Regions from separate parts of the Bradyrhizobium sp. CCGB12 genome, predicted to be linked through region 2. Evidence: predicted binding sites of a transcription regulator. Region 2 holds the regulator's gene; each other region holds the start of a gene.
What was found. The regulator PhoB, encoded in region 2, activates phosphate uptake and scavenging genes when phosphate is short. The targets are predictions, from matches to a motif close to TGTCATNNANCTGTCAT.

Region 1: NLM27_RS15690 (DUF47 domain-containing protein) is a predicted target of PhoB. The motif match lies at 2,794-2,810, and genes of this name have one in related genera.
Region 3: NLM27_RS15275 (RNA degradosome polyphosphate kinase) is a predicted target of PhoB. The motif match lies at 6,640-6,656, and genes of this name have one in related genera.

Annotation. Positions count from the first base shown of each region.
Region 1 is NZ_JANADO010000001.1:3,248,883-3,258,879, reverse strand. Features, by position in the region: gene NLM27_RS15705 (ABC transporter substrate-binding protein) at 1-789, shown strand, start outside; gene NLM27_RS15700 (branched-chain amino acid ABC transporter permease) at 862-1,725, shown strand; gene NLM27_RS15695 (branched-chain amino acid ABC transporter permease) at 1,728-2,696, shown strand; gene NLM27_RS15690 (DUF47 domain-containing protein) at 2,854-3,498, shown strand; gene NLM27_RS15685 (inorganic phosphate transporter) at 3,511-4,515, shown strand; gene sugE (quaternary ammonium compound efflux SMR transporter SugE) at 4,508-4,822, opposite strand; gene NLM27_RS15675 (peptide chain release factor 3) at 4,999-6,621, shown strand; gene NLM27_RS15670 (hypothetical protein) at 6,927-7,502, shown strand; gene NLM27_RS15665 (NnrU family protein) at 7,572-8,156, shown strand; gene NLM27_RS15660 (class I adenylate-forming enzyme family protein) at 8,230-9,822, shown strand; gene NLM27_RS15655 (tetratricopeptide repeat protein) at 9,986-9,997, shown strand, end outside.
Region 2 is NZ_JANADO010000001.1:6,649,988-6,659,984, reverse strand. Features, by position in the region: gene pstC (phosphate ABC transporter permease subunit PstC) at 1-501, shown strand, start outside; gene pstA (phosphate ABC transporter permease PstA) at 503-1,348, shown strand; gene pstB (phosphate ABC transporter ATP-binding protein PstB) at 1,345-2,163, shown strand; gene phoU (phosphate signaling complex protein PhoU) at 2,175-2,891, shown strand; gene phoB (phosphate regulon transcriptional regulator PhoB) at 2,914-3,621, shown strand; gene NLM27_RS30505 (GcrA family cell cycle regulator) at 3,870-4,382, opposite strand; gene NLM27_RS30500 (aspartate aminotransferase family protein) at 4,852-6,060, shown strand; gene argF (ornithine carbamoyltransferase) at 6,060-6,983, shown strand; gene NLM27_RS30490 (Hsp33 family molecular chaperone) at 7,228-8,247, shown strand; gene apaG (Co2+/Mg2+ efflux protein ApaG) at 8,474-8,866, opposite strand; gene NLM27_RS30480 (OpgC domain-containing protein) at 9,050-9,997, shown strand, end outside.
Region 3 is NZ_JANADO010000001.1:3,166,798-3,176,794, forward strand. Features, by position in the region: gene NLM27_RS15235 (hypothetical protein) at 1-373, opposite strand, end outside; gene NLM27_RS15240 (LysR family transcriptional regulator) at 450-1,490, shown strand; gene NLM27_RS15245 (autotransporter outer membrane beta-barrel domain-containing protein) at 1,492-2,625, opposite strand; gene NLM27_RS15250 (cold-shock protein) at 2,996-3,202, shown strand; gene purN (phosphoribosylglycinamide formyltransferase) at 3,287-3,940, opposite strand; gene purM (phosphoribosylformylglycinamidine cyclo-ligase) at 3,955-5,028, opposite strand; gene NLM27_RS15265 (CDP-alcohol phosphatidyltransferase family protein) at 5,185-5,727, shown strand; gene NLM27_RS15270 (DnaA ATPase domain-containing protein) at 5,820-6,497, shown strand; gene NLM27_RS15275 (RNA degradosome polyphosphate kinase) at 6,730-8,922, shown strand; gene ppx (exopolyphosphatase) at 8,938-9,997, shown strand, end outside.

The sequences.
Region 1 (9,997 bases), 3.4 Mb from region 2:
ACCTATGACACTTACATGCTGGCCCACACCACCGGTCAGGCGCTGGTGAAGGCCGGTGGCGACACCTGGTTCTTCCTGACCGCGGACTACGCCTTCGGCGCGGCGCTCGAGCGCGACACCACGGCGGTCATCACCGCCAACGGCGGCAAGGTGGTCGGCGGCGTCAAGCATCCGCTGAACACGCCGGACTTCTCCTCGTTCCTGCTTCAGGCGCAGGCTTCCAAGGCCAAGATCATCGGCCTTGCCAATGCCGGCGGCGACACCACCAACACCATCAAGCAGGCGGCCGAGTTCGGCATCGTCAAGGGCGGCCAGAAGCTGGCGGCGCTGCTGCTGTTCCTCACCGACGTCAAGGCGATCGGCCTGGAGACGGCGCAGGGCCTCAACTTCACCGAGACCTTCTACTGGGACATGAACGACCAGACCCGGGCGTTCTCCAAGCGCTTCGCCGCGAAGATGAAGAACAATGCACCGCCGACCATGGTGCAGGCCGGCGTCTATGCGGGCGTGCGTCACTATCTCAAGGCGCTGGAAGCGCTTGGCGGCAACTCGCATGACGGCGTCAAGGTCGTCGAGAAGATGAAGTCGATGCCGACCGAGGACGATCTGTTCGGCAAGGGCGAGATCCAGCCCAACGGGCGCACCATCCACAACGCCTATCTGTTCGAGGTGAAGAAGCCTTCGGAATCCAAGGGGCCGTGGGACTTCTACAAGCTGGTCGGCACGGTGCCGGGTGACCAGGCCTTCACGCCGCTGTCCGAGAGCAAGTGCGCGCTCTTGAAGAAGTAAGATGACGGCCCGCAGGCCTTCAGGCCTGCGGGCGACTTTCAGGGAACGCCGAAGGGACCGGGTGCGGGATCGATGCAGGCTCTTTACGCTCAGCTACTGGTGGGACTGATCAACGGCTCGTTCTACGCGCTGCTCAGTCTTGGGCTTGCCGTGATCTTCGGCATGCTCAACATCATCAATTTCGCCCATGGCGCGCTCTACATGATGGGCGCCTTCGTCGCCTATTTCCTCCTCAACCTCGGCGGCATCAACTACTGGTGGGCGTTGCTGCTGGCGCCGATCATCGTCGGCATCTTCGGCATGATCCTGGAGCGGACCATGCTGCAATGGCTGACCGGGCTCGACCATCTTTACGGCCTGCTCCTGACCTTCGGCATCGCGTTAATCGTGCAGGGCCTGTTCCAGAACTATTTCGGCTCCTCCGGCCTGCCTTACGCCATTCCGGACCAGCTCAGGGGCGGCATGAATCTCGGCTTCATGTTCCTGCCGATCTATCGCGGCTGGGTCGTCGTGTTCTCGCTGGTGGTGTGCTTTGCGACCTGGTTCCTGATCGAGAAGACGCAGCTCGGCGCTTACCTGCGCGCCGCCACTGAAAACCCGACGCTGGTGCGCGCCTTCGGTATCAACGTGCCGCGCATGATCACGCTGACCTATGGTCTCGGTGTCGGCCTTGCCGCGCTCGCAGGCGTGCTCTCGGCGCCGATCAACCAGGTGCGGCCGCTGATGGGCGCCGATCTCATCATCGTGGTGTTCGCGGTGGTCGTGATCGGCGGCATGGGATCGATCATGGGCTCCATCATCACCGGCTTTGCGCTTGGCGTGATCGAGGGCCTGACCAAGTATTTCTACCCCGAGGCCTCCAACACCGTCGTGTTCGTGCTGATGGTGCTGGTACTCCTGGTGAAGCCAACGGGATTGACGGGAAGGGCGGCCTGACTATGACAACCCTGACAGACGACACGCTGTCGGCAAACCCGCGCGCGATGCGCGACGAGATGATCGTCTTCGTGGTGATGGCACTGCTGCTGGCGGCGGTGCCATTCACGGGCGTCTATCCGTTCTTCGTGATGCAGGCGTTGTGCTTTGCGCTGCTTGCCTGCGCGTTCAATCTGCTGGTCGGCTATGGCGGGCTGCTGTCGTTCGGCCACGCGATGTTCCTGGGAACCGCAGGCTATTGCAGCGCGCATGCGCTGAAGGTCTGGGCGCTGCCGCCCGAGCTCGGCATCCTCGTCGGCATCGCCGCGGCGTTCGTCCTGTCGATCATCACCGGCTACATCTCGATCCGCCGCCAGGGCATCTACTTCTCGATGATCACGCTGGCGCTGTCGCAGCTGTTGTACTTCATCTATCTCCAGGCGCCGTTCACCCATGGCGAGGACGGCATCCAGGGCATCCCGCAGGGGCGCATGTTCGGCGTGTTCGATCTCTCCAAGCCGACGGTGCTATATTACGTCGTGCTGGTCGGCTTCCTCGCTGGCTTCCTGCTGATCTTCCGCATCATCAACTCGCCGTTCGGCGAGGTGCTGAAGTCGATCCGCGAGAACGAGCAGCGCGCGATTTCGCTCGGGTACCGCACCGACCAGTACAAGTTCCTGGCCTTCGTCCTGTCAGGCACGCTGGCCGGGTTCGCCGGATCGCTGAAGGTGTTTGTGGCGCAGAATGCCTCTCTTACCGACGTCCATTGGACGATGTCGGGCGAGGTCGTGCTGATGACGCTGGTCGGCGGTCTCGGCACCGTCTTCGGCCCCGTGGTCGGCGCCTTCGTGATCATCGCCATGCAGCAATATCTGGCGGGTTTCGGCCAGTGGGTGACGGTGATCCAGGGCTCGATCTTCGTGATCTGCGTGCTCACCTTCCGCCGCGGCGTCATCGGCGAAATCGCCCATTACTTCCGCCGGTCGCTCTAAATTATTGATATCGCACCAATTTCGTTGGTGCGATAATCCGGTGGATGACCCGGCTCCGTGGGCGTGAGGTGACACGCGCGCGGATCGAAAATGGTCTATGACAGTTTTATGACGGCCCTGACAGGGCCGGGCCATTTCCAACCGGTAGCCTATCCCCATGATGCGATGGTTTCGTGCTTTCCTGCCCAAGGAAGAACGGTTCTTCGACCTTTTCGACCGTCACGCTCAGACCGTGATCCAGGGTTCGATCGCGCTCCAGGGTATGCTGAACGGGGGCGAGGAGACGCCGGTTTATTGCCAGCGCGTCAACCAGTTCGAGAACGACGCCGATAACATCACCCGTGAGGTGCTGACGGCGGTGCGCCGCACCTTCATCACCCCATTCGACCGCGGCGACATCAAGAACCTGATCACCTCGATGGACGATGCCATCGACCAGATGCAGCAGACCGCCAAGGCGGTGATGCTGTTCGAAGTTCGTGCCTTCGAGCCACCGATGCGCGAGATCGGCGGGCTCCTGATCGAATGCGCCAATCTGGTCGGCCGCGCGCTGCCGCTGATGCAGTCGATCGGCCCGAACGTCGCCATGCTGACCGCGATCACGGAGGAGCTGGGTAAGCTGGAGGGCCGCGTGGACGACCTTCATGACATCGGGCTGAAGGAGCTTTTCCTCAAGCATCGCGACGGCAATGCGATGGACTTCGTCGTCGGCGCAGAGATCTACGACCATTTGGAGAAGGTCGCCGATCGCTTCGACGACGTCGCCAACGAGATCAACAGCATCGTGATCGAGCAAGTTTAGGGCAGGGCCGTCGTGGATGCTGCGTTGGGTTTTCCCATCCTGGTCGGCTTGATCGCCGTCGCACTGCTGTTCGATTTCCTGAACGGCCTGCATGACGCCGCCAATTCGATCGCGACCATCGTCTCGACCCGCGTGCTGCGGCCGCAATTCGCGGTGTTCTGGGCCGCGTTCTTCAATTTCATTGCCTTCATGGTGTTCGGGCTGCATGTCGCCCAGACCATCGGCACCGGCATCATCGATCCCGCGGTGGTCGATGCCCAGGTCATCTTCGCGGCTCTCGTCGGCGCGATCGTCTGGAACCTCGTGACCTGGGGGCTCGGCATTCCCTCTTCGTCGTCGCACGCGTTGATCGGCGGTCTCGTCGGCGGCGGCATGGCCAAGGCAGGGATCTCGGCGGCTGTGTGGAGCGGCCTGTCCAAGACGGTGCTGGCCATCGTGCTGTCCCCGCTGGTCGGCTTCCTGCTCGCGATGATGCTGGTGGCCATCGTGTCCTGGGCCTCTGTGCGCTCGACCCCGTTCGCGGTCGATCGCGCCTTCCGCATCCTGCAATTCGCCTCGGCCTCGCTCTATTCGCTCGGTCACGGCGGCAACGACGCCCAGAAGACCATGGGCATCATCGCGGTGCTGCTCTATTCGCAGGGCCATCTCGGCGGCGAATTCTCCGTGCCGTTCTGGGTGGTGCTGTCCTGCCAGGCGGCGATGGCGCTGGGCACGCTGATGGGCGGCTGGCGGATCGTCCGCACCATGGGCCTGCGCATCACCAAATTGACGCCCATGCAGGGCTTCTGCGCCGAGACCGGGGGCGCTGCGACCCTGTTCATGGCGACGTTCCTCGGCGTTCCCGTCTCGACGACACACACCATCACCGGTGCCATCGTCGGCGTCGGCGCCGCCCGCCGTGTTTCGGCGGTGCGCTGGAACGTCGCGAGCTCGATCGTCTATGCCTGGGTGATCACGATCCCGGCCTCCGCCATCGTCGCCGCGCTGACCTGGTGGGCGGTCCAGATCATCAAGTAACGAACTTCAGCCCGGCAATCCCCGCGACGATCAGGGCGATGCTGGCGAGGCGGAACGCGGTGGCCGGCTCGCCGAACAGGATGATGCCGAGCGTTGCGGTGCCGACCGCGCCGATCCCGGTCCAGACCGCATAGGCGGTTCCGACGGGCAGCGATTTGAGCGCGAGTCCGAGCAGGATGACGCTGCCGGCCATGGCCACGAGCGTGATGACGGACGGAACCAGCCTGGTAAAACCCTCGGTGTATTTCAGGCCGATAGCCCAGGTGATCTCGAGAAGACCGGCGACGAACAAAATGCTCCAGGCCATGACGACCCTCCGTACCAAGGCAGGGTCGTCCCCGCGGCTGAGGTGCTGAGAAACGGGAAGGTCGTCCTTCCCCCCAAGGCCAGTATGGCCAAGGCCGATATGGGACTGGCCGGAAGGCTCCGCAATCACCAAATGAGGCTTGATCAGGCCCATTTTCCCTGCCAAACGCTCCCGCCATGTCCGACATCGCCACCACCACAGCCGAATCGCCGGCCCGTTCCCCGCTTGCCGCTGAAGTGTCGCGGCGACGGACCTTTGCGATCATCTCCCACCCCGACGCCGGCAAGACCACGCTGACGGAGAAGCTGCTGCTGTTCGGCGGCGCCATCAACCTGGCTGGGCAGGTCAAGGCCAAGGGCGAGCGGCGCAACACGCGCTCGGACTGGATGAAGATCGAGCGCGAGCGCGGCATCTCGGTCGTGACCTCGGTGATGACCTTCGAGTTCGAGGGCCTCGTCTTCAACCTCTTGGACACGCCGGGCCACGAGGACTTTTCGGAAGACACCTACCGCACGCTCACGGCGGTCGATTCCGCCGTCATGGTGATCGACGCTGCCAAGGGCATCGAGGCGCGCACCCGGAAGCTGTTCGAGGTGTGCCGCCTGCGCGACATCCCGATCATCACCTTCATCAACAAGATGGACCGCGAGAGCCGCGACGTCTTCGAGCTGCTCGACGAGATCGAGAAGACGCTGGCGCTCGACACCACGCCGATGACCTGGCCGGTCGGCCGCGGCCGCGACTTCCTCGGCACCTATGACGTCGTCAATGGCGGCGTGCGCCTGCTCGAAGGCGGCGGCGCCAAGACCGGCGCGGCGCAGCAGATCGAGATCGCGGAGCTTGCCAAGCTCAACGGCAATCTCGACGTCTCCGCAGTGAAGGACGAGCTCGAGCTTGTCACCGAGGCCTCAAAGCCGTTCGAGCTCGAAGCGTTCCGCGAGGGCCATCTGACGCCGGTCTATTTCGGCAGCGCGCTGCGCAATTTCGGCGTCGGCGATCTCCTCGAAGGCCTCGGCAAGTTCGCGCCCGAGCCGCGCGCGCAGGACAGCGACCAGCGCAAGGTCGAGGCGACCGATCCGCGCATGAGCGCCTTCGTGTTCAAGATCCAGGCCAACATGGATCCGAACCATCGCGACCGCATCGCCTTCGCGCGGCTCTGCTCGGGCAAGCTCAGCCGCGGCATGAAGGCGAAGCTGGTGCGCACCGGCAAGAGCATGCCGCTGTCGAGCCCGCAATTCTTCTTCGCGCAGGACCGGTCGGTTGCGGACGAGGCCTTTGCCGGCGATGTCGTCGGCATTCCCAATCACGGCACGCTGCGCATCGGCGACACGCTGACCGAGGGCGAGGATTTCAACTTCGTCGGCGTGCCGAGCTTTGCGCCGGAGATCGTCCGCCGCGTGCGTCTCACCGACGCGATGAAGGCGAAGAAGCTGAAGGAAGCGCTTCAGCAGATGTCGGAAGAGGGCGTGGTGCAAGTGTTCCGCCCGCGCGACGGCGCGCCTGCGCTGGTCGGCGTGGTCGGTGCGCTCCAGCTCGACGTGCTCAAGGCGCGGCTGGAGGCGGAATATTCGCTGCCGGTCGAGTTCGAGGTCAGCGAGTTCCAGCTCGCGCGCTGGGTCTCCTCGGAGGACCGCAAGAAGCTCGATACCTTCATCGCGGCCAACACGTCGAGCATCGCCGACGATGTCGACGGCGATCCCGTGTATCTGGCGCGGAACGAGTTCTATCTCGGCTATACCAGGGAACGCGCCGAGGGCATCGAGTTCACCAACGTCAAGGACGTCAAGAAGAAGGGGTAGGGTGCTCGTCGCGCTCACCGCTGTGCGCCCGCACCCCCGCTGTCATGTCCCGGCTTGCCGCCTTCGCTAAAGCTTCGGCGGCCGAGCACCCTTGGGGCCCCGGCGTAGCCTTGGCGGAGACGGGACCGGGGCATCCAGTACGCCGCGGCCCATCGACTTGATCACAAACGTCTCTGGAATACTGGGTCGCCCCGCCAAGCCGGGCGACGACAGTGTGCACTGAACGCGAGCATGTGAACAGCCGCGGGCTTGACGCGTTCATTGACGATGCCACGTCTTTCCAAACATCATCGCGAGCTCAAGGCATGTGGCGCGGCATCCTCATCTTTCTCCTGATGGCGGCACCGGTCGCCGCCGACGAGCGACCCCGGCAGATCAATCCGATCCCGTTCTCGCACGAGCCGTGCAGCGTGCTCGACGGCAGGCCCTGCACGCCGTCTTATTGCAGCCCGCTCGAGCCCGGCCCCTGCATTCCCGAGATGGACTATCCCTATGGCCAGAACCTCCAGCTCACGATCGAAAGCATGCCTGCGGAGGCCGACCGCGCCAAATACCGGAAGCCGGACCACGACCTCGATACGATCGGCGATCTCTTTGCAGAGTTGCGCAGTTGCTGGTCGCCGCCATCGACCAATGCGCGCGAGGGCATGCAGATGTCGGTGCGCTTCAGCTTCAACAAGACGGGTGGCCTGATCGGCCCGCCGCGCCTCACATACGCGACCGCTGGCGTGCCGGCCGGCACCCGCACGACCTATCTCGACGCCATCAACGCATCGCTGAACGCGTGCCTGCCGCTGAAGTTCACCAGCGGCCTTGGCGGTGCGCTGGCGGGCAGGCCGATCGCGATCCGCTATGTAGATAATCGCGGGCTTGCGAAGTAGCGCATCAGTTGCGAGCAGCTGCCAATCGATGATACCTCAGAGACGGGGGCTGCTTGAGGGGAGGATGATGTGGGTCTGCTTGTCATGATCCTGGGGCTGGTGGTGTTTTTCGCGGCCCATATTTTCACTACGAAACGCAAGGCGCGCGCGCAGGCGATCGCAAGGCTGGGCGAGGGAACCTACAAGATCCTCTATTCGCTTGTTTCGCTCGCGGGCCTTGCGCTGATCATCTGGGGCTATGCTCATTACCGCAGCTCCGGCTGGATCGACGTCTGGTATCCGCCGAAGGCGCTCAAGCACATCACGCTCGCCTTGATGCTGCCCGCCGTCATCCTGGTGGTGGCCTCGTATTTGCGCGGCCGCATCTATGCGACACTGAAGCATCCGATGCTGGCCGGCATCAAGCTGTGGGCGGCCGCGCATCTGCTCGCCAATGGCGACCTTGGTTCGATCATCCTGTTCGGCTCGTTCCTGGGTTGGGCCGTGTATGACCGCATTTCGCTGAAGCACCGTACCGATTCCGGCGGCCCGCCTATACCGGTGGGCGGCGTCACCAACGATTTGATCGCAGTCGCGGTTGGCGTCGTTGCCTATCTGGCGCTGGCCTTCGCGTTCCATCCGGTCGTGATCGGTGTGCCCGTGATAGGCGTCTAGCCGGTCAGCACAAGACGCGACCCGGATGTCCATGCGCGCAAGGTAACAAGAGCAACAAGCCGAGGGCCCTTCGATGGATTGGTCGCAATCTCAGATCCCGCCGATGCGGTTCGAGGCGCGCTTTGACGATCGGGTGGTGCCGGCATTTTCGGATCGGCCAGCGAGCTTGTGGGCGATGATCGCGGAAGCGCGCGGCCGCAACGCCGATGGCGAAGCGCTGATCGCAGGCGATGTCCGGCTGAGCTGGCGGCTAGCGGTAGAGCAGGCCGCGCGGATTGCGGCGGGATTTCGCAAGCTCGGCCTGCAACGCGGCGACCGCGTCGCCATCCTGCTCGGCAACCGCATCGAATTTCCGCTGCTGCTGTTCGCCGCCGCGCATGAGGGGCTGGTCACGGTCTTGCTCGGTACGCGCCAGCAAAAGCCGGAGATCGCCTATGTGCTCAACGATTGCGGCGCCAGGATCCTGATCCACGAGGCAGCGCTCGCCGAGCGGCTGCCCGATGCGAAAGATGTGCCCGATGTGATCCATCGCATTGCCATCGACGACGATCCGGCACGGTCGGGTTTTTCCGTGCTCGCCGACAACGCGCCGGCCTCCGCGCCGGTCGAGGTGAGTGAGGAGGACACCGCGATGATCCTCTACACCTCGGGCACGACAGGCAAGCCGAAAGGCGCAATGCTGGCCCATTGCAACATCATCCATTCCTCGATGGTGTTCGTGTCCTGTCTGCAATTGACGGCGGCGGATCGGTCGATCGCCGCGGTGCCGCTCGGCCATGTCACCGGTGTCGTCGCCAACATCACGACCATGATCCGCAGCAGTGGTGCGCTGATCATCATGCCGGAGTTCAAGGCCGCCGATTACCTCAAGCTCGCCGCGCGCGAGCGCGTCACCTACACGGTGATGGTGCCGGCGATGTACAATCTCTGCCTGCTCCAGCCCGATTTCGACGGCCATGATCTGTCGAACTGGCGCATTGGCGGCTTCGGCGGCGCCCCGATGCCGGTCGCCACCATCGAGAAGCTCAAGATCAAGATCCCCGGTCTGAAGCTGATGAACTGCTACGGCGCGACCGAGACGACGTCGCCTTCGACGATCATGCCGGGCGAGCTGACGGAGAGCCATATCGACAGCGTCGGCCTGCCGTGCCCGGGCGCGCGCATCGTCGCGATGGGGACAGATGGGCGCGAGCTGCCCCATGGCGAGATCGGCGAGCTCTGGATCCAGAGCGCCTCCGTCATCAAGGGCTACTGGAACAACCCGAGGGCCACCGCCGAAAGCTTCACCAGTGGATTTTGGCACTCCGGCGACCTCGGCTCCGTTGATGCCGATGGCTTCGTCCGCGTGTTCGACCGGCAGAAGGACATGATCAACCGCGGCGGCCTGAAGATCTATTCGGCCGAGGTCGAATCCGTGCTGGCCGGCCACCCCGCCGTGGTCGAAAGTGCGATCATCGCCAAGGCGTGCCCGGTGCTGGGCGAGCGCGTCCACGCCGTGGTGGTGACGCGGAGCCCGGTCGCCGGCGAGGCCTTGCGTGCCTGGTGCGCTGAGCGGCTGTCCGACTACAAGGTCCCCGAAACCATGGCGATCACCTCCGAGCCGCTGCCGCGCAACGCCAATGGCAAGGTGCTGAAGCGGCAGCTGCGGGAGCTCCTGGGGACCTGAGCCGGCCAGTCCTCCGGGCTCTCCCGGGTGGTTAACGCCTTGATCGGGCTCGCTTTGCCTTGCCACCGCCATATCATTAGGGTACCTCGCCGCCACGTGGGGACGGGATTCCTGACGCGAACGCTTTGGCGCGCGCACCCGGACGGGTATGGGATTAGCATAAGTGTCTGATTTA
Region 2 (9,997 bases):
TTCGACGGCGTTCCCGTGCTGGGCGCGATCTTCGCAGGTCCCCCGTCCTATCTCAGCCTGTTCAACGCCGCGCTGATCCTCGCCATCATGGTGCTGCCCTTCATCACCTCGATCTCGGTCGACGTGTTCAAGACGGTGCCGCCGGTGCTGAAGGAAGCCGCCTACGGCGTCGGCTGCACCACCTGGGAAGTCGTCCGCAGCGTGGTGATCCCCTACACCCGCGTCGGCGTGATCGGCGGCGTCATGCTGGCGCTGGGCCGAGCGCTCGGCGAGACCATGGCGGTGACCTTCATCATCGGCAACTCGTTCCGTATCTCCTCGTCGATCTTCGCACCGGGCACCACGATCTCGGCGGCGATCGCATCGGAGTTCGCCGAAAGCGACGGGTTGCACCAGTCCGGCCTGATCCTGCTCGGCCTGCTGTTGTTCGTGCTCACGTTCTTCGTGCTCGCGGCCGCGCGGCTGATGCTGCTGCGACTCGAAAAGAAGGCGGGAAAGTAACATGAACCCGATTTATGCACGCCGCCGCCGCGTGGATGTCGTCATCCGCGCGCTCTGCCTGGCTGCCGCCGCCTTCGGCGTCACCTGGCTCGCGCTGATCCTGCTGACGCTGCTCTACAACGGTCTGGCCGGGCTCAACCTCCAGGTCTTCACCGAAAATACCCCGCCGCCCGGCTCGAACGAGGGCGGCCTGCTCAACGCCATCGTCGGCTCGCTGATCATGACCGTGCTTGGCGTCGGCATCGGCGCGCCCCTCGGCATGTTCGCCGGCACCTATCTCGCCGAGTACGGCCGCAACGACAAGCTGACCTCGGTGATCCGCTTCATCAACGACATCCTGCTCTCGGCGCCCTCGATCATCATCGGCCTGTTCATCTACGGCGCGGTCGTGGTGCCGATGCGCGGCTTCTCGGCGATCGCAGGTGCGCTCGCGCTCGCCGTGATCGTCATCCCGGTGGTGCTGCGCACGACCGAGGACATGCTGCTGCTGGTGCCGAATGCGCTGCGCGAGGCGGCCTCCGCGCTCGGTCTGCCGCGCTCGCTGGTGATCAAGCGCATCGCCTATCGCGCTGCGCGCTCCGGCCTCATCACTGGCGTGATGCTGGCGACCGCCCGCGTCGCCGGCGAGACCGCGCCGCTGCTGTTCACCGCGCTCTCGAACCAGTTCTTCAGCCTCGGCCTGAACAAGACGATGGCGAACCTGCCGGTGACCATCAACAATTTCGTGCAGAGCCCTTACGCCTACTGGAAGCAGCTCGCCTGGAGCGGTGCCCTGCTGATCACTTTGACCGTACTTGCCTTGAATATTGGCGCGCGCATCCTTAGCGCCGAGAGGACCGCAAAATGAGCGATATGTCTATTTCCGTCAGTACGCCCGTTCAGCCCGGCTCGCATCCGCTGCCGGAGGCGCCGGCCAAGGTGACGGTGCGCAACCTCAACTTCTATTACGGCGAGCACCACGCGCTGAAGAACATCAACCTGACGCTTGGCACCAACCGCGTCACGGCGTTCATCGGCCCGTCGGGCTGCGGCAAGTCGACCCTGCTGCGCATTTTCAACCGGATGTACGACCTCTATCCGGGGCAGCGCGCCGTGGGACAGTTGATGTTGGATCAGACCAACATCCTCGACCCCAGGCTGGACCTCAACCTGCTGCGCGCCCGCGTCGGCATGGTGTTCCAGAAGCCGACGCCGTTCCCGATGACGATCTACGAGAACATCGCGTTCGGCATCCGCCTCTACGAGAAGATCTCGAAGTCCGAGATGGACGACCGCGTCGAGAAGGCGCTGCGCGGCGGCGCGCTGTGGAACGAGGTCAAGGACAAGCTCAACGCCTCCGGCCTGTCGCTCTCCGGCGGCCAGCAGCAGCGCCTCTGCATCGCCCGCACGGTTGCGGTGCGTCCTGAGGTGATCCTGTTCGACGAGCCCTGCTCGGCGCTCGACCCGATCTCGACCGCCAAGGTCGAGGAGCTGATCCAGGAGCTGTCCGAGAACTACACGATCGCGATCGTCACCCATAACATGCAGCAGGCGGCGCGCGTCTCCGACAAGACCGCCTTCATGTATCTCGGCGAGCTGATCGAGTTCGACGACACCAGCAAGATCTTCACGTCGCCGAGCGATCGGCGCACGCAGGACTACATCACCGGCCGGTTCGGCTGAGGAGACGGGACATGGGTACTGAACATACCGCTAAGGCCTTCGACACCGACCTCCAGGAGCTCACTCGCCTGGTCGCCGAGATGGGCGGCATTGCCGAGCGCATGATCGTCGACTCCGTCGACGCGCTGATCCGCCGCGACGTTGCGCTCGGTCAGCGCGTCGTCACCATCGACGCCGAGCTCGACGCGCTCCAGAAGCGCATCGAGGAGCGCGCCGTGCTCACCATCGCCCGCCGCCAGCCGATGGCGGTGGATCTGCGCGAAATCGTCGGCGCCATGCGCGTCGCCACCGATCTCGAGCGTATCGGCGACCTCGCCAAGAACATGGGCAAGCGCGTCGCAGCGCTGGAGACGGACTTCCATCCGCTGAAACTGTTCCGCGGCCTGGAGCACATGACCGACCTCGTGGAGCAGCAGGTCAAGTCGGTGCTGGATGCCTATGCCGCGCACGACCTACCGGCGGCGATGGCAGTCTGGAAGGGCGACGAGGAAGTCGACGCCATCTGCACCTCGCTGTTCCGCGAGCTCCTCACCTACATGATGGAGGATCCGCGCAATATCTCGTTCTGCATCCACCTGATGTTCTGCGCCAAGAACATCGAACGGATCGGCGACCACGCCACCAACATCGCCGAGACCGTGTTCTACATGATCGAGGGGCAGGCGATCACCGACAAGCGGCCGAAGGGCGACATGACGACCTTCGCCACGACGGTCCCGAATACCTGATTACGTAAGGAGCGACGACCACATGGGCGCACGCATTATGGTGGTTGAAGACGAGGAAGCTCTCACCGAGCTTCTTCGTTACAACCTCGAAGGCGACGGCTATGACGTGGAGACGGTGATGCGCGGCGACGATGCCGACACCCGCCTCAAGGAACACATCCCCGATCTGATCGTGCTCGACTGGATGCTGCCGGGACTGTCCGGCATCGAGCTGTGCCGGCGGCTGCGCACCCGTCCCGAGACCAAGCAGCTTCCGATCATCATGCTCACCGCGCGCGGCGAGGAGAGCGAGCGGGTGCGGGGTCTTGCGACCGGTGCCGACGACTACATCGTCAAGCCGTTCTCGGTGCCGGAGCTGTTGGCGCGCGTGAAGGGTCTGTTGCGGCGCGCAAGCCCGGAGCGGCTTGCCACCGTGCTCGCCTATGGCGACATCGAGCTCGACCGCGACAAGCGCCGCGTGGCGCGCTCGGGCCGGCCGATTGATCTCGGCCCGACCGAATATCGCCTGCTGGAGTTCTTCCTGGAGCATCCCGGCCGCGTGTTCTCACGCGAGCAGCTGCTCGACAGCGTCTGGGGTCGCGACATCTACATCGACGAGCGTACCGTCGACGTCCATATCGGCCGCCTGCGCAAGCTGCTCAATCTCGGCCGCGAGCAGGACCCGATCCGCACGGTCCGTGGCGCAGGGTACGCGCTGGATGATCGCTTTGCGAAGGCGGAGCAGACGTAAGCTCTTTTGGCGATCTGTCGTCGTCACGCACTCAGGTGTCGTCCCGGACAAGCGTAAGCGCAGATCCGGGACCCATAGCCACAGGGAGTAGTTTGGCGAAGACTCGGAGTGACCACTTCGCGCGACAATTGCGCCCTGTGGCTATGGGTCCCGGATCTACGCGCGCTTGAGGCGCGCTTGTCCGGGACGACACCGAATGTGCGGAGCCGTCATCGCGTGACGGCTGCCGTCTTGATCTCAGAAAATTCTCACCGCGTGCTCGGCTTGGCCGGTGCACGCCGGCGATCCGCGGCCGGCTGATAGGCGACGCGCGAGTGCTGGGCGCAGTAGGGCAGGCCGGACAGCGCCTTGCCGCCGCAGAAGAAGAAATCCGGGCTCGAGGGATCGCCGACCGGCCAGTGGCAGGTCGCCTCGTTCAGCTCCAGCAGCGACAGCCGCTGGCTCATCGGCACCACGTTGTCGTAGGTGACCGGCTCGGCCTCCACCTCGACCTCGAAGGCCTGCGCGAGCGCGGTGTTGCCGCGCGAGATCGGGCGGGTCACTCGCATCATGTGCTGCGCCGGACGCGCCTTGCGCGGCCGGGGCGCGGCCGAGGAAGGACTTTTGGCGCGGCCGGACAGGCCGAGCCTGTGCACTTTGCCGATCACGGCATTGCGGGTCACATTGCCGAGCTCGGCCGCGATCTGGCTGGCCGAAAGTCCGGCCTCCCAGAGCTTTTTCAGCTGCTCGACGCGATCGTCGGACCAGGTCAAAACCGTCATTGCACCCTTTCCCTCGCTGCCGGCCAGCCATCCTGGGGCCTCACAACGAATGCCTAAGCCTTGAAAAACCCGTGCCGCCAGAATCCCTTAAGGCTCGCCGGGCGCGTGACTGACGCCCGAACGTTTACGCCGGTACATAAGGACTCTTGGGATCAGAACCGCTGCACGAGATGTCGTATCTGACAGGCCAAACGCTACAATATGGCGTGACTCCCGCGCAAGAGTCCGCCGACTCGCTTCCACATGTTCCGTGGTGAAAACCCCGCAAAATCGGCACCGCAAGACTACGGATTCAGCGTTTCGCGAGGCTTTTCGGGCGGCATTGACACCCGTCTTGCCAGGCATAAGATAGTGACGCGTGCCGCCCTTAAAAGGCGGCACGTTTCGTTTTCCGGACCGGTCAATGGTGCGCTGCGTAAGGCACGCCAGGCAGGTCTCAACATCCAAGTGCAACATCCAAGTGATGGTCATGACCAACAGCGCCGCGCCGCATCTGCTTCCCGTTTTCGCCAGGACCGACCTTGGTTTCGAGCGCGGCGAAGGCTGCTGGCTGATCGCGACCAATGGCGATCGCTACCTCGACTTCACGTCGGGCGTTGCGGTGAATGCGCTCGGCCATGCCCATCCCGCGCTGGTCAAGGCACTGCAGGAGCAGGCAACGAAGCTCTGGCACATGTCCAACCTGTTCCAGAGCCCCGATGGCGAGAAGCTCGCGGCCCGTCTCTGCAATGAGAGCTTTGCCGACTTCGTGTTCTTCTGCAATTCCGGCGCCGAAGCGCTGGAGGGTGTGATCAAGCTGGTCCGCCATCATCACTTCTCCAAGGGGCATCCGGAACGTTATCGGATCATCACCTTCGAAGGCGCCTTCCACGGCCGCACGCTGGCGACGTTGGCTGCGACGGGATCGGCAAAATATCTCGAGGGCTTCGGTCCGCCGATGGACGGCTTCGACCAGGTCCCGCATGGCGACATCGAAGCCGTGAAGAAGGCGATCGGTCCGCAGACCGCCGGCATCCTGATCGAGCCGATCCAGGGCGAGGGCGGCGTGCGTTCGTCAACGCCCGCTTTCCTCAAGGCGCTGCGTCAGCTCTGCGACGAGAAGGGCTTGCTGCTCGCGTTCGACGAGGTGCAGACCGGCATGGGCCGCACCGGCGATCTCTTCGCCCACAGGCGCACCGGCGTCACACCCGACGCGATGTCGCTGGCAAAGGCGCTCGGCGGCGGCTTCCCGATCGGCGCGGTGCTGGCGACCGCGGAGGCGGCTTCCGGCATGGGGCCCGGCTCGCACGGCTCGACCTTCGGCGGCAATCCGCTCGCGATCTCCGCTGCGAACGCCGTGCTCGACGTCATGCTCAAGCCCGGCTTCTTCGACCACGTGCAGAAGATGTCGCTGCTGCTCAAGCAGAAGCTCGCCTCCGTGATCGATCGCCATCCCGATGTCGTCAGCGAAGTTCGCGGCGAGGGTCTCCTGATCGGCATCAAGGCTGTCGTGCCTTCGGGGGATCTCGTTGCCGCCTTGCGCAACGAAAAACTGCTCACCGTCGGCGCCGGCGACAATGTCGTGCGCTTCCTGCCGCCTCTGATCGTCACCGAAGCGGAGATCGAGGACAGTGTCGAGCGGCTCGAGCGTGCCTGCTCCGCGCTGTCGGCCGGCCAGAGCAAGCGGACGGCCAGCTGATGAGCAAGTCGCCAAAGCACTTCCTCGATATCAACGAGCTCCCGCTGTCGGAGCTCAAGCGCATGCTCGCCGCATCCTCCGCCATGAAGGCGAAGCAGAAGGCGCAGCAGCCGGTCAGGCCGCTCGAAGGCAAGACGCTGGCGATGATCTTCGAGCGCCCCTCGACGCGGACACGGGTGTCGTTCGACGTCGCCATGCGCCAGCTCGGTGGCGAGCCCATCATGCTCACCGGTGCCGAGATGCAGCTTGGTCGCGGCGAGACCATCGCCGACACCGCACGCGTGCTGTCGCGCTATGTCGACGCCATCATGATCCGCATCCTCAATCACGAGGCGCTGCTGGAGCTTGCGGCCCATGCGACCGTGCCCGTCATCAACGGCCTGACGCGCCGTTCGCACCCTTGCCAGGTGATGGCCGACCTCATGACCTACGAGGAACATCGCGGCCCGATCGAAGGCAAGACGGTGGCCTGGACCGGCGACGACAACAACGTGCTGGCGTCGTGGGCCCACGCCGCCGAGCGCTTCAAGTTCCAGCTCAACGTCGCAACGCCCCCGGAGCTCGCACCGAAGAAGGTGATGCGCGACTGGATCAAGGCGACGAATGCGCCGATCGTGCTCGGTACGGATCCCGAGGCCGCCGTGAAGGGCGCCGATTGCGTCGTCACCGACACCTGGGTGTCGATGGGCGACAAGGAAGGTGAACATCGCCACAACGTGCTCAAGCCCTACCAGGTCAATTCCAAGCTGATGTCGCTGGCCAAGCCCGACGCGCTGTTCATGCATTGCCTGCCGGCCCATCGCGGCGAAGAGGTCACCGATGAGGTGATCGACGGCCCGCAATCGGTCGTGTTCGACGAGGCCGAAAATCGCCTGCACGCGCAAAAGGGCATTCTGGCCTGGTGCTTTGACGCGGTGAAGTAGGGCGGCGTAGTCGCATAAAATCGGATCGTCGTCCTGGCGAAGGCCAGGACCCATTACCACCGGCTTTGGTTTGGCGACGATTGGTCATTGCCAGCTCGCGCCACAACTTCTCCCTGGGGCAATGGGTCCTGGCTTTCGCCAGGACGACACTGAGTTTGTTGTATCGTATGTGATCAAATCAGCATCCGGAACACGCCGGCTCACGCCCCCTTCCATTCCCGCTCTCCGACACCAGATAACGCCCATGGTTTCCCAATCCCCTGACATGAAAACCGGGCCTGAAGGCCCGGTTCGCGCACCATCAGCGGTTCCGATCGATGACGCCGTGCTGCCCTACGAGGTCGACGCGCTCGACGTGCGCGGCCGCCTGGTGCGGCTCGGTCCGGCACTCGATGAGATCCTCACCAAGCACGATTATCCCGCCCCCGTCGGCAAGCTGCTCGGCGAGGCCATCGTGCTGTCGACGCTGCTCGGCTCGGCGCTGAAATTCGAGGGCCGCTTCATCCTTCAGGCCCAGACCGACGGTCCGGTGTCGTTCCTGGTCGTCGACTACATGGCGCCGGATCGCCTGCGTGCCTACGCCCGTTACGATGCCGCGCGTCTCGGCGATGCCAAGGATTCGGGCATGCATTCCGGCGCGCTGCTCGGCCGCGGCCATCTCGCCATGACCATCGACCAGGGCCCCGACATGAGCCGTTACCAAGGCCTGGTCGCGCTCGACGGCGGCGGTCTGGAAGAGGCCGCCCACGAATATTTCCTGCGCTCCGAGCAGATCCCGACCCGCGTGCGCCTTGCGGTCGGCGAGGAATGGCGCTCGAGCGACGGCGGCAAGCATCGCTGGCGCGCCGGCGGCATGCTGATGCAGTTTCTGCCGAAAGCGCCCGAGCGCGCGCGGCAGGCCGATCTGCATCCTGGCGATGCGCCCGAAGGCACCGAGGTGCACAGCATCACCGAGGACGACGCCTGGGTCGAGGCGCGTTCGCTGATCGAGACCGTCGAGGACGTCGAGCTGATCGATCCCGAGCTCTCCGGCGAGCGGCTGCTTTTCCGCCTGTTTCACGAGCGCGGCGTGCGCGTGTTCACTCCGCTGTCGCTGAGGGCGCAATGCTCCTGCTCGCGCGATGCGGTCGCCTCCATGCTCAAGAGCTTCTCGTCCGACGATCGCGCCGCGATGGTCAAGGACGACAAGGTCGTCGTGACCTGTGAGTTCTGCAGCTCGGTCTATCAGTTTACGCCGGATGAGGCGGGCGTGGAGAACGCGTAAGCCTATCGTCCGTCATTGCGAGCGCAGCGAAGCAATCCAGGGTCTTTCCGCAGAGGGATTCTGCATTGCTTCGCTGCGCTCGCAATGACGATGTGGAAGCAGCATGCCATATACGCAGACATCGTAGGGTGGGCAAAGCGCAGCGTGCCCACCATCCTCGCACCGCGATTGAAATGGTGGGCACGGCGCGTTGCGCCTTTGCCCACCCTATGGCGGCCCGCCTGCCCTAATTCAACACCCGCTTGTTATCGGGGCTGTCGAGCGAGAACGTCGGCACGTCGATCTCGAAACGTTCGCCGCTTTCGTTGACCATCTGGTAGCGGCCGGTCATGAAGCCGGAAGCGGTCGTGAGCGGCACGCCCGAGGTGTATTCGAAACGCTCGCCGGGGGCCAGGATCGGCTGCTCGCCGACGACGCCCTCGCCCTTCACCTCCTGTTGGCGGCCGGTGGCGTCGGTGATGATCCAGTGCCGCGTCTTCAACTGCACGGTCTCGTCGCCCGAATTGGTGATGACGATGGTGTAGGACCAGAAATAGCGGGAGCGATCGGCCGACGACTGCTCCGGAACAAAGTTCGGCTCGACGGTCACTTCGATCTGGCGGGTCACGGCGCGATACATGGCGGCCATCATAACGAAAAGCGGGCCGGGAACCAAACGCCGCGCTGGGCGGCTTTCGTGACATCGTCCCGCCCGAATTGGATCGGAAGTACGCCCAATGTGATCCGGTGCGCTTTGCGAGACAACGGCCGGACCTGTACACTCCTTGATGCGTCGCGAGTGAGATGAGGGTTTCTGGCCCCGATGACCATTGCCGACCAAGTGACGGGATCGACGATCGCGGGGAACGCGGGCGTAAGGCCGCGAGCGGCTGCGCCGGCCATCACACTGCCGGCCATCGGCGAGCGTGAGCTCCGGCTCGATCTGTTCCGCGGGTTGGCGCTGTGGCTGATCTTCATCGACCACCTGCCAACCAGCCTGCTGACCTGGTTCACCATCCGCAATTACGGCTTCAGCGATGCCACCGAGATCTTCATCTTCATCTCCGGCTACACCGCCGCCTTCGTCTACGGCCGTGCGATGCTGGAAAGCGGCGTCGTCATCGCCACCGCGCGCATCCTGCGGCGCGTCTGGCAGATCTACGTCGCCCACGTCTTCCTGTTCACGATCTTCCTCGCCGAGATCTCCTATGTGGCGACCAGCTTCGAGAACCCGCTCTACACCGAAGAGATGGGCATCATGGATTTCCTCAAGCAGCCCGACGTCACCATCGTGCAGGCGCTGCTGCTGCGCTTCCGTCCCGTCAACATGGACGTGCTGCCGCTCTACATCGTGCTGATGCTGGCGCTGCCGCTGATCCTGTGGTCGATGAAATGGCGTCCCGACGTGACGCTCGGCCTCTCGGTGGTGCTCTACGCGGTGACCTGGGAGTACGACCTCTACTTCTCCGCCTACCCGAACGGCTTCTGGGCGTTCAATCCCCTGGCCTGGCAATTGCTCTTCGTCTTCGGTGCGTGGTGTGCGCTCGGCGGCGCGCGGCGCATGTCGCGCATCCTGGCGTCACCTGTGACGATGTGGATATCGATCGCCTATCTCGCGGCTGCGTTCTATGTGACGCTGACCTGGTATGTGCCGCAACTCGGCCACCTGATGCCGAAGCGCATCGAGCAATGGATGTATCCGATCGACAAGACCGATCTCGACGTGCTGCGTTTCACGCACTTCCTGGCGCTGGCCGCGCTCACCGTGCGT
Region 3 (9,997 bases), 3.5 Mb from region 2:
CACGCCCGGTCGCCGCGATTGCCCAGATGTAGATGGCTGCAACGTCATCCTTCGCCGATGCGAGATAGCGCGTCTCGGGCGCGGTGAGGCAGATCTCGTCGAGCAGCAGCGCGTCATGCCCGCGCTCGTTGAGGAACAGGAAGGCCATGCCGCCGAGCAGGCGGCCCTTCCGGCTGAAGGTCAGGATGCTCTCGGGATCGAACGTGAAATATCTTGCAAGCTCGGCTGTTCCAATCCGCACGCCCGGCACCAGGCGATGCGCCATCTGCGAAAGTGCGGCGATTTCGGAAAATTGCGCGCAACGGACATCGACGTCCGGACTCAGCGGCAGCGCGTCGAAATCGTGCCTTGCGGCAAACGAGCCCCTTTCCATACCGATATCGCCCCTCTATCGTTTGCGGCTTCGTACCCCGCTATGAGGGCGAGCTTAGCGGTTGGGGATCAGGAGTATGCAGCAGTTATTGCACCGGGGTGCTGCGATGATGCAGCACCGTGAAGAAGCCCTGGATGCGTCCTGGGATGATTTGAAGCTGTTTTTAGCATGCGCAAAATATAAAAGTTTTCGCAATGCGGCCGAAGAGCTCGGGCTCACCTCAACCACGTTGATGCGCAGGATCGACCGGCTCGAGGAGAGTATCGGCTGCAAGCTGTTCCTGCGCGACCAGAGCGGACTCACGCTCAGCGATGAAGGCACCGCGATGATCGCCGACGTTGCGCATATGGAGCGTCACGCCTTCAACGTCTTCCGCCGTGCCTCGCGTTCGTCGAACGACACCGCAGGCACCGTGCGCGTCGCGGTCACGGAGGGGCCCGGCAATTTCTGGATCCTGCCACGCCTGATCGATTTCCAGAAGACCTATCGCAAGATCACCGTCGATCTGCGCTGCGCCATGGAGCAGGCCGACGTCGCGCGGCTGGAATCCGACATCGCGATCCAGCTCGAGCCGCCGACCAATCCGGATCTGATCGTCGCCAAGCTCGGCCGGCTGCACATCTATCCATTCGTCTCCAAGGAGTACGAGAACCTCTACGGCGTGCCGGCGACGCTCGCTGAGCTGAAGGACCACCGCATCATCAAGCAGAGCGCGCCGCAGGTCGACGACGGCGCCTATGCGCGCGTGCTCGGGCTGAAATCGCTGGAAGGCGTCGTCGGGATCAAGACCAACTCCTCGGTCGGCGTGCTCTATGCTGTCGAACGCGGTGCCGGCATCGGCTTCCTGCCGACGGTGTCGATCGCGCTCGGTGCGCCGCTCGTTGCCGTCGATCTCGGCGTCAGCCACCACGCCGATCTCTGGCTGACCTACCACAAGGAGTTCCGCACCTCCGAGCGGCACAAGATCGTGGTCGACTGGCTGAAGAAGATCTTCGATCCCAGGACCTATCCCTGCTTCCGCGACGAGTTCATCCATCCGGACGCGCTGGTGCCGATGATGACGGCCGTACGCGAGGGCTTTGGGCTGACGGGGTATGTCGCGGCAACGCCGGCGTGAGTCACCACCTGTATTCGAAGCCGAGTGTGCCCTGGTGCGAGGTGAGCTGGTTGCGGAACTTGCCGTCGTAATTGACGTAGAGCCGTGCGACGCTGGTGAGGCTGAGCGAGGCCGAGGCGCCGGCGTCCATGCCGTAGCGGCTCTCGCCGATGCCGGGCACGACGATGCTCTGGGTTCCCAGGCTGACCTGGATCGATCCGAGATCCTGGTGGAAATTGTCGACGAACTTGCCGTAGGCGGACAGGTCCAGGATTTTCTGGTCGATGACGAAGTAGCGGCCGATCTCGGCTCCGATCATCACGCGCGCGCGTGACAGCGCTGTCGATCCCACGTTCAACGGATCGAGCCCTCCGGTCTCCTGGAACGCGGCGCTGGTGGCGCGCACATATTCGAGGGCGGCCTTGGGCACGATGCGCATCTGGTCCTTGGTCCAGTAATAGCTGATCTCGGTCAGCGCGCCGTCGACGGCTGCGCGATAGCCTGCGGTCGCAAGGCCAAAGCCAGTATCGCGGCTGGAGCGGACCTTGCCGAAACCGTGCACTACCGCAAAGGCCCAAGTCCACGGCCCCTTGTCGACCGAGCCGTTAAACCCGACCTGGGTCAGGTCGAGCGTCGCCGACTGCAGCGCCAGCGGCACGTCGATGTCGGTGTGGCTCTGGTCGACCGAGAAGCCGAGATTGACACCAGGCGCAACTCGCGCGCCAAAACCGGCGACGCCGCCAAACGTCTTGCGCTTGTCGCCGACGAAGTCGCCCTGCGGATCGGTCCGCACCGAAATGCCGTAGCCTTCAAACCAGGTGCGATAGCGCGGATCTTCGGTGGCCGCCGATGCTCCGCCCCCGTCGGGATTGGTGCGGAACACCCGGTTGACGCCGCCAGATGCCTGGTTGCCAAGGCGCTCCAGAAAATTCGAGCCGAGATTGAGTGCGGCGTTGCCGGACGACTGATCATAATTGGTCGAGATCGCAGACGGTGTTGGAGGCGGTGGCGGCGCCGGGCCGATCTGAGCGAAACCGGGAGTGGCCGTCGCCATCAAGCCAAACACGACAATACTCGCGACCTTGGCCGTCATCCGACGAACCCGGTCCCCTCCAATCACCTGCCGTGTCCCGGAGAGCTGCGACGTGCAGCACATGACATGAATCCCGAAGCAAAGTGGCGGCGCGCAAAAATGCAACAGGACTTGCGGCGCATGCGGCGATTTGTGCCGAACTGCCACGGAGGGTCAACGCTTGGCGCGCCGTGGCCGAGCCTATTGCCCACGATTGTGGTTCCGCGGCCACAGGTCGAAAATTGCACGCGGGCGCTCGCGATGCGATCTTGAAATTCGCCCTCTGCTTGCTTATGCGCGATTTTCATGTTGCAATATTCGACACAATCGGAATTGGCCGCTCGGCTGTGCGTTTCGCGACGATGAGACTCGAACAGACTTCCGGAAGCCCGTTTGTGGCGTGGCACGCGAAAAGCGGCCGCGTCTTTTTTGTATCTAGCGGAGGAGACGAACGATGCCACAAAAGGGCACGGTTAAATGGTTCAACCCGACCAAGGGCTATGGGTTCATCAAGCCGAACGGCAGCGATAAGGACGTGTTCGTCCACATCTCCGCCGTCGAGCGCGCCGGACTCTCCACCCTCAACGAGAACCAGGTGGTTGAATACGACCTCGTGGAGAACCGCGGCAAAGCATCCGCGGAGAACCTCAAGGTCTCCTGATTTCTCTCAGGATACGCGAGAGATCATGACGTTGCCCCCGGCTCTGCCGGGGGATTTCGTTTGGGGCGACCAAGCAGCGGCGGGTCAGCTCACCACCGGCGCAATTAGGAAATTCTCCGAAGCAGAGCTTCCCGCTGTCTTGCAGACGTCGCCCTCGATCCGGACCTTACCGGTCGCGAGCAGACGCAGCGCCTCGGGATAGATGCGGTGCTCGACTTCGAGGATGCGCTCCGACAGCGTGTCCGCCGTGTCGTGATCGCTGACAGGCATTGCGCCCTGCATCACAATCGGCCCGGCATCGGTCTCGGGGATGACGAAGTGAACCGTCGCCCCGGACAGCTTGACGCCGGCGCGCAAGGCTTGGCCGTGCGGGTCGAGGCCAGGGAAGGACGGCAGGAGCGAGGGATGGATGTTGAGCATCCGCCCGTGCCAGGCCCTGGTGAATTCGGCCGTGAACAGGCGCATGAAGCCGCCCAGACAAATCAGCTCGATGCCGTGCCGGTCGAGCGCGGCCTGCAGCACCTTCTCGAAGCCGGCGCGGTCCTTGCCGAACGGCTTGCTCTCGATCACCTCAGTCGTCACGCCGCTCGCCCTGGCCCGTTCGAGTCCGAGCGCATCGGCCTTGTTCGAGACGACCAGCGAAATCTCCGCCGGAAAATCCGCAGCAGCGGCGGCCCTGATCAGCGCGGACATGTTGGAGCCGCGGCCGGAAATCAGGATGGCGACGCGGCGCTTCATCACAGCGCCAGACATCACAGCGCCATGTCGAGATGGCCGTTATAGACGACGCGGTGCTCGCCCTCGGCCGGGATCACGGTGCCGAGCTGCGCCACCGTCTCGCCGGCGTCGGTGAAGACTTCGACCACCTTGTCGACCTTGTCAGGCTCGACGATCGCGATCATGCCGATGCCGCAATTGAACGTGCGCAGCATTTCGAGCTCCGCGATGCCGGCCTGCGCCGCCAGCCATTTGAACACCGGCAGCACCGGCAGGCGTGCGAGGTCGATTCCGACGCCGAGGTTCTTCGGCAGCACGCGCGGAATGTTGTCCGTAAAACCGCCGCCGGTGATGTGGGCGAGCCCCTTCACCGCGCCAGTCTCGCGGATCGCGCGCAGGCAGGATTTGACGTAGAGCCGCGTCGGCGTCAGCAACGCGCCGCCCAGCGTCATCACGGGCGCGAACGGCGCCTGCGCCTCGAAGCCGAGACCGGATTGTTCCACGATCTTGCGCACCAGCGAAAAACCGTTGGAATGCACGCCCGAGGAGGCGAGCCCGATCACGGCATCGCCTGCGGCGATGTCCTTGCGCGGCAGCAGCGTACCGCGCTCGGCGGCGCCGACGGCGAAACCGCCGAGGTCGTAGTCGCCGTCCTTGTACAGGCCGGGCATCTCGGCGGTCTCGCCGCCGATCAGGGCGCAGCCGGATTCGCGGCAGCCTTCCGCAACGCCCGCGACAATAGCAGCCGTGGCCTCCGGGTCGAGCTTGCCGCAGGCAAAATAATCCAGGAAGAACAGCGGCTCAGCGCCCTGCACCACCAGGTCGTTGACGCTCATGGCGACGAGGTCAATGCCGATCCCGCCATGCAGGCCGGTCTCGATCGCGATCTTGACCTTGGTGCCGACGCCGTCGGTCGCCGCGACCAGGACCGGGTCCTTGAAACCGGCCGCCTTGAGGTCGAACAAGCCGCCGAAGCCGCCGATCTCGGCATCGGCGCCGGGCCGTGCGGTGGCGCGGACCATCGGCTTGATTAGGTCGACCAGGCGGTTGCCCGCGTCGATATCGACGCCTGAATCGGCGTAGGTGAGGCCGTTTTTGCGGTCGGTCATGCCCGATTTCCAGTGGGTTTTGCGGCTGGTTACGTCGAATTCCGGGGACGCGCAATGGCTCGCATGGCGCTCCGCCCTATACTATGTAGACATATCAACCGGTTCAGCCCTGGGACGGGCCGAATTTGCGGTCAGATCGGTGCCGGGAAGCGCTGCGTGAGTATTCCGAATATCATTACCCTGGGCCGCATCATGCTGGTCCCGATCATCGTCTGGGCCATCGTGTCGAGCCAAATGGAGGTGGCGTTCGCCGTCTTCCTGATCGCCGGCATCAGCGACGCCGTCGACGGCTTCCTGGCCAAGCGCTTCAACATGACGAGCGAGCTCGGCGCCCTGCTCGATCCGCTCGCCGACAAGGCGCTGCTCGTCTCGATCTACCTGGCACTCGGCATCTGGGGCGACATCCCGCGCTGGATCGTGATCCTGGTGGTCTCGCGCGACATCATGATCGTCGCCGCCGTGATTGTATCCTGGCTGTTCGACAAGCCGGTCGAGATGAAGCCGTCGAAGGTGTCGAAGCTCAACACCGCAGCCCAGGTATCGTATGCGGCGCTGGTGCTGGCGTCCCTCGCCTTCGGCTTCAAGCCGCAGCCCTATGATATGATCATGATGGGCCTCGTCACCATCTTCACGCTCTCCTCCGTGTCGCTCTATCTCGTCGGGTGGCTGCGGCACATGAGCACGATCGAGGCCAAATGAATGGGATGCGGCCCCGCAAAAGGCCAACTCCCGCTCGATGAAGTCGACTCTTTTCAAACCAGGCCGGCGCGCCGGCACGGAGCAAGGCAAGCGTGGCAGGCCGCGTTCATCCCCGACAATTGGCGTTCTCGCTCCCACACGCGGAAAGCCTCAGCCGGGACAATTTCCTGGAGGGCCCCGCCAACGCGGCCGGTCTCGGCCTGATCGACAGCTGGCCGGAATGGCCGCACCGCATCATGTGGCTGGCCGGCCCCGAAGGAAGCGGCAAGAGCCATCTCGCCGCGATCTGGGCCGAGGTATCAGGCGCGCGCTCGACCACGGCCGGTGCGCTGACCGCCGCTGATGTTCCCGGTGCGCTCGCTACCGGTGCGCTGGTGGTCGAGGATCTCAGGGCGAAGGATTTTGACGAACGCGCCCTCTTCCACCTGATGAACCTCGCCCGCGAGGATGGCGCCCACGTCCTCTTCACCGGGCGCGAGGTGCCGGCATCGCTCGTGATCGAGCTTCGCGACCTGCGCTCGCGGCTGCGGGCGGTGCCCGTGGTCTCGCTGCTGCCCCCCGACGACCAGCTCTTCCGCGGCCTGATCGTCAAATTCTGCGCCGACCGCCAGCTCAATGTGGACGAGAGCGTGGTCAGCTACCTCGCCACCCGCCTCGAGCGATCCTCGGCGGCCGCCCGGCAGGCCGTGGAGTTGCTCGACAGCGAGGCCCTGCGGCTCGGCCGCCCCGTCACCCGGGCACTGGCCGCCGAGCTGCTTCGCGACGCCTGAGCGGCCTGCGGGTCGCCAAGGCCGCTTGACGCGGCGCGGCAGCGGAACGTCAATGTCATCGAAATGATTGCGCCTGTAGCGTTACAGCCCGATGGCGGGGGAACCATGCTTTTGGGCCGCTGGCGAGTTACTCTATCGGCTGCGTCATCGAAACGTCATCGGACTAACACATGCTCCCGCCGGTTTTGCGCGTAAGTCGCAAATCGGGGTGAACTGGATGGATCGACTTCTCATGGACTCTGCGCAAGCCGTTGAAATTAAAGAGAAAGGCCCGGAACCCGAGGGCCTGCCGGCGATCGCTACGAGCCCCGAGCGGTTCATCAACCGTGAGCTCTCCTGGCTGCATTTTAACCGCCGCGTCCTGGAGGAATCGGTCAATCCCAGCCACCCCATGCTGGAGCGGGTGCGATTCCTGTCGATTTCAGCGAATAACCTCGACGAATTCTTCATGGTCCGCGTCGCCGGCATCAAGGCCCAGGTGCGCGAGGGCATTGCCGAACGCAGCCCCGACGGCCTGACGCCGTCCGAACAGCTCGCGCTGATCAACCGCACCGTCTCCGAGCTTGCCTCCGACCAGCAGGCGATCTGGCGCGACCTGCGCGGTACGCTGGCCGATGTCGGCATCGTGCTGGTCGACGGCAGGGACGTCACCAAGACGGAACGGACCTGGATCGAGGACTACTTCCTCCACAACGTGTTCCCGCTGCTGACGCCGCTCGCCATCGATCCGGCCCACCCCTTCCCGTTCATTCCGAGCCTCGGCTTCACCATCGCGCTCCAGCTCACGCGCGCCGCCGACGGCAAGCAGATGAACGCGCTGATCCGCATGCCCGGCAAGATCGACCGCTTCATCCGCCTGCCGGCCGAAGGCAAGGTCGTCCGGCTGATCTCGCTGGAGCAGGCAACCGCCCTGTTCATCAACCGCCTATTCCCCGGCTACAATCTGCACGGCCAGGGCGCCTTCCGGATCATCCGCGACTCCGAGCTCGAAATCGAGGAAGAGGCCGAAGACCTCGTCCGCCTGTTCGAGACGGCGCTGAAGCGCCGCCGCCGCGGGTCGGTGATCCGTCTCGAGATCGACGCCAAGATGCCGGAGGAGCTGCGCAGCTTCGTGCAGCACGCGCTGTCGGCCGCCGACGACGAAGTGTTCCTGGTCGACGGCGTGCTCGCCATGAACGAGCTCTCGCAGCTCACCCGCCTCGACCGTCCCGACCTCGAATTCACGCCTTACGTGCCGCGCCATCCCGAGCGCGTGCGCGAGCATGGCGGCGACATTTTTGCCGCGATCCGGCAGAAGGACCTTGTCGTCCATCATCCCTACGAATCCTTCGACGTGGTGGTGCAGTTCCTCCAGCAGGCCACGCGCGACCCTGATGTCGTCGCGATCAAGCAGACGCTCTACCGCACCTCCAACAACTCGCCGATCGTGCGCGCGCTTGCGGAAGCCGCTGAGGCCGGCAAGTCTGTCACCGCATTGATCGAATTGAAGGCGCGCTTCGACGAGGAAGCCAACATCCGCTGGGCGCGCGATCTCGAGCGCGCCGGCGTGCAGGTCGTCTACGGCTTCCTCGAGCTGAAGACGCACGCAAAGCTCTCGATGGTGGTGCGCCGCGAAGGCGGCAACCTCACGACTTACGTCCACACCGGCACCGGCAACTATCATCCGGTGACCGCGCGCATCTACACCGACCTCTCCTACTTCACCTCGGACCCGACCATCGGCCGCGACGCCGCCCGCGTGTTCAATTTCATCACCGGCTATGCCGCGCCTAGCGATCTGGAAAAGATGGCCGTGTCGCCATTGACCTTGCGCAAGCGCATCATCGAGCACATCCAGGGCGAGACCGCGCACGCAAGGCACGGCCGGCCCGGCGCGGTTTGGATGAAAATGAATGCGCTGGTCGACCCTGATATCATCGACGCGCTCTACGAGGCCTCGCAGGCCGGCGTCCAGGTCGAGCTCGTGGTCCGCGGCATCTGCTGCCTCAGGCCCGGAATTCCAGGCCTGTCGGAGAACATCCGCGTCAAGTCGATCATCGGACGCTTCCTGGAACACGGTCGAATCTACTGCTTTGGCATGGGCCAGGGCCTGCCGAGCGCGAAAGCGGCTGTGTATATCTCCTCAGCCGACATGATGCCGCGCAACCTCGACCGCCGCGTCGAGGTGCTGTGTCCGCTGCAAAATCCCACGGTGCATCAGCAGGTTCTCGAACAGATCATGGTCGCGAATCTCAAGGACAATGAGCAGAGCTGGCAATTGTTGCCGGACGGGTCCTCAACGCGTATGAAGACCGCGAAGGGCGAGGAGCCTTTCAACGTGCACAACTACTTCATGACAAATCCGAGTCTCTCTGGCCGTGGAAAGTCGCTCAAGGAATCCTCGCCGCGCCGTCTCACGCGCCGTAATGAACGTCACCAATCCTGATTCCGGAATCGCGACGTGAAGCGGCCGCGCAAGCGCGGCGCCAGCGTCGCGGTCATCGACATCGGTTCCAACTCGGTTCGTCTCGTCGTCTACGAGGCGCTGGCACGCAGCCTCATTCCGATCTTCAACGAAAAGACGCTGTGCGGCCTCGGGCGCGAGGTGCAGAGCACGGGCCTGCTCGCGCCCGACGCCGTCGACAAGGCGCTGACTTCGCTGAAACGGTTCCGCGCCCTATGCCGCGTGATGCAGGTCGGGCGCGTGTTCGCGATTGCGACCGCCGCCTGCCGCGACGCCTCCAACGGCGCCGATTTCATCGCCAAGGCTGAACGCATCTGCGCGGTGAAGATCGAGATCCTGTCGGGCCAGCGCGAAGCGCGGCTGTCGGCGCTCGGCGTGATCTCCGGCATCCATCATCCTGACGGCATCGTCGGCGATCTCGGCGGCGGTTCGCTCGAACTGATCGACGTCCGCAGGAACAGCGTGCGCAGCGGCGTGACGCTGCCGCTCGGCGGGCTCGCGCTCCAGGATCTCGCACACAAATCGCTCAAGCGCGCCGACCGCATCGTCCGCGAGGCGATCGACGAGGTGCCGCAGCTCGCCGCGGGCCGCGGCCGCGCCTTCTACGCCGTCGGCGGCACCTGGCGCGCGCTCGCGCGCATCCACATCATCCAGAGCGGCTATCCGCTCCAGGTGATGCACGGCTATTCGATTCCGGCGGCCGAAGCGCTCGACTTTTCGCGTCGTCTCCGCCGGCTCGCGGCCGCGGACATGCTTGCCGACATCGAGATCGTCGCCGATGCGCGCCGCCCGCTCCTCACCTATGCGGCGCTGGTGCTCGAGCACATCATTCGCGTGGCGCAGCCGAAGACCATTGTGTTCTCCACCTTCGGCGTGCGCGAGGGCCTGTTGCATGAGAAGTTGCCGGAGGCCGAACGCAACAAGGACGGGCTGATCTGCGCCGCAGAAGAACTTAATCAGCTGCTGTCGCGTTCGGCGAAGCACGCCCGCGAGCTGATCGCCTGGACCGACCGCCTCGCCCGCGTGGTGAGGCTGCGCGAGACCGAAGAGGATCGCC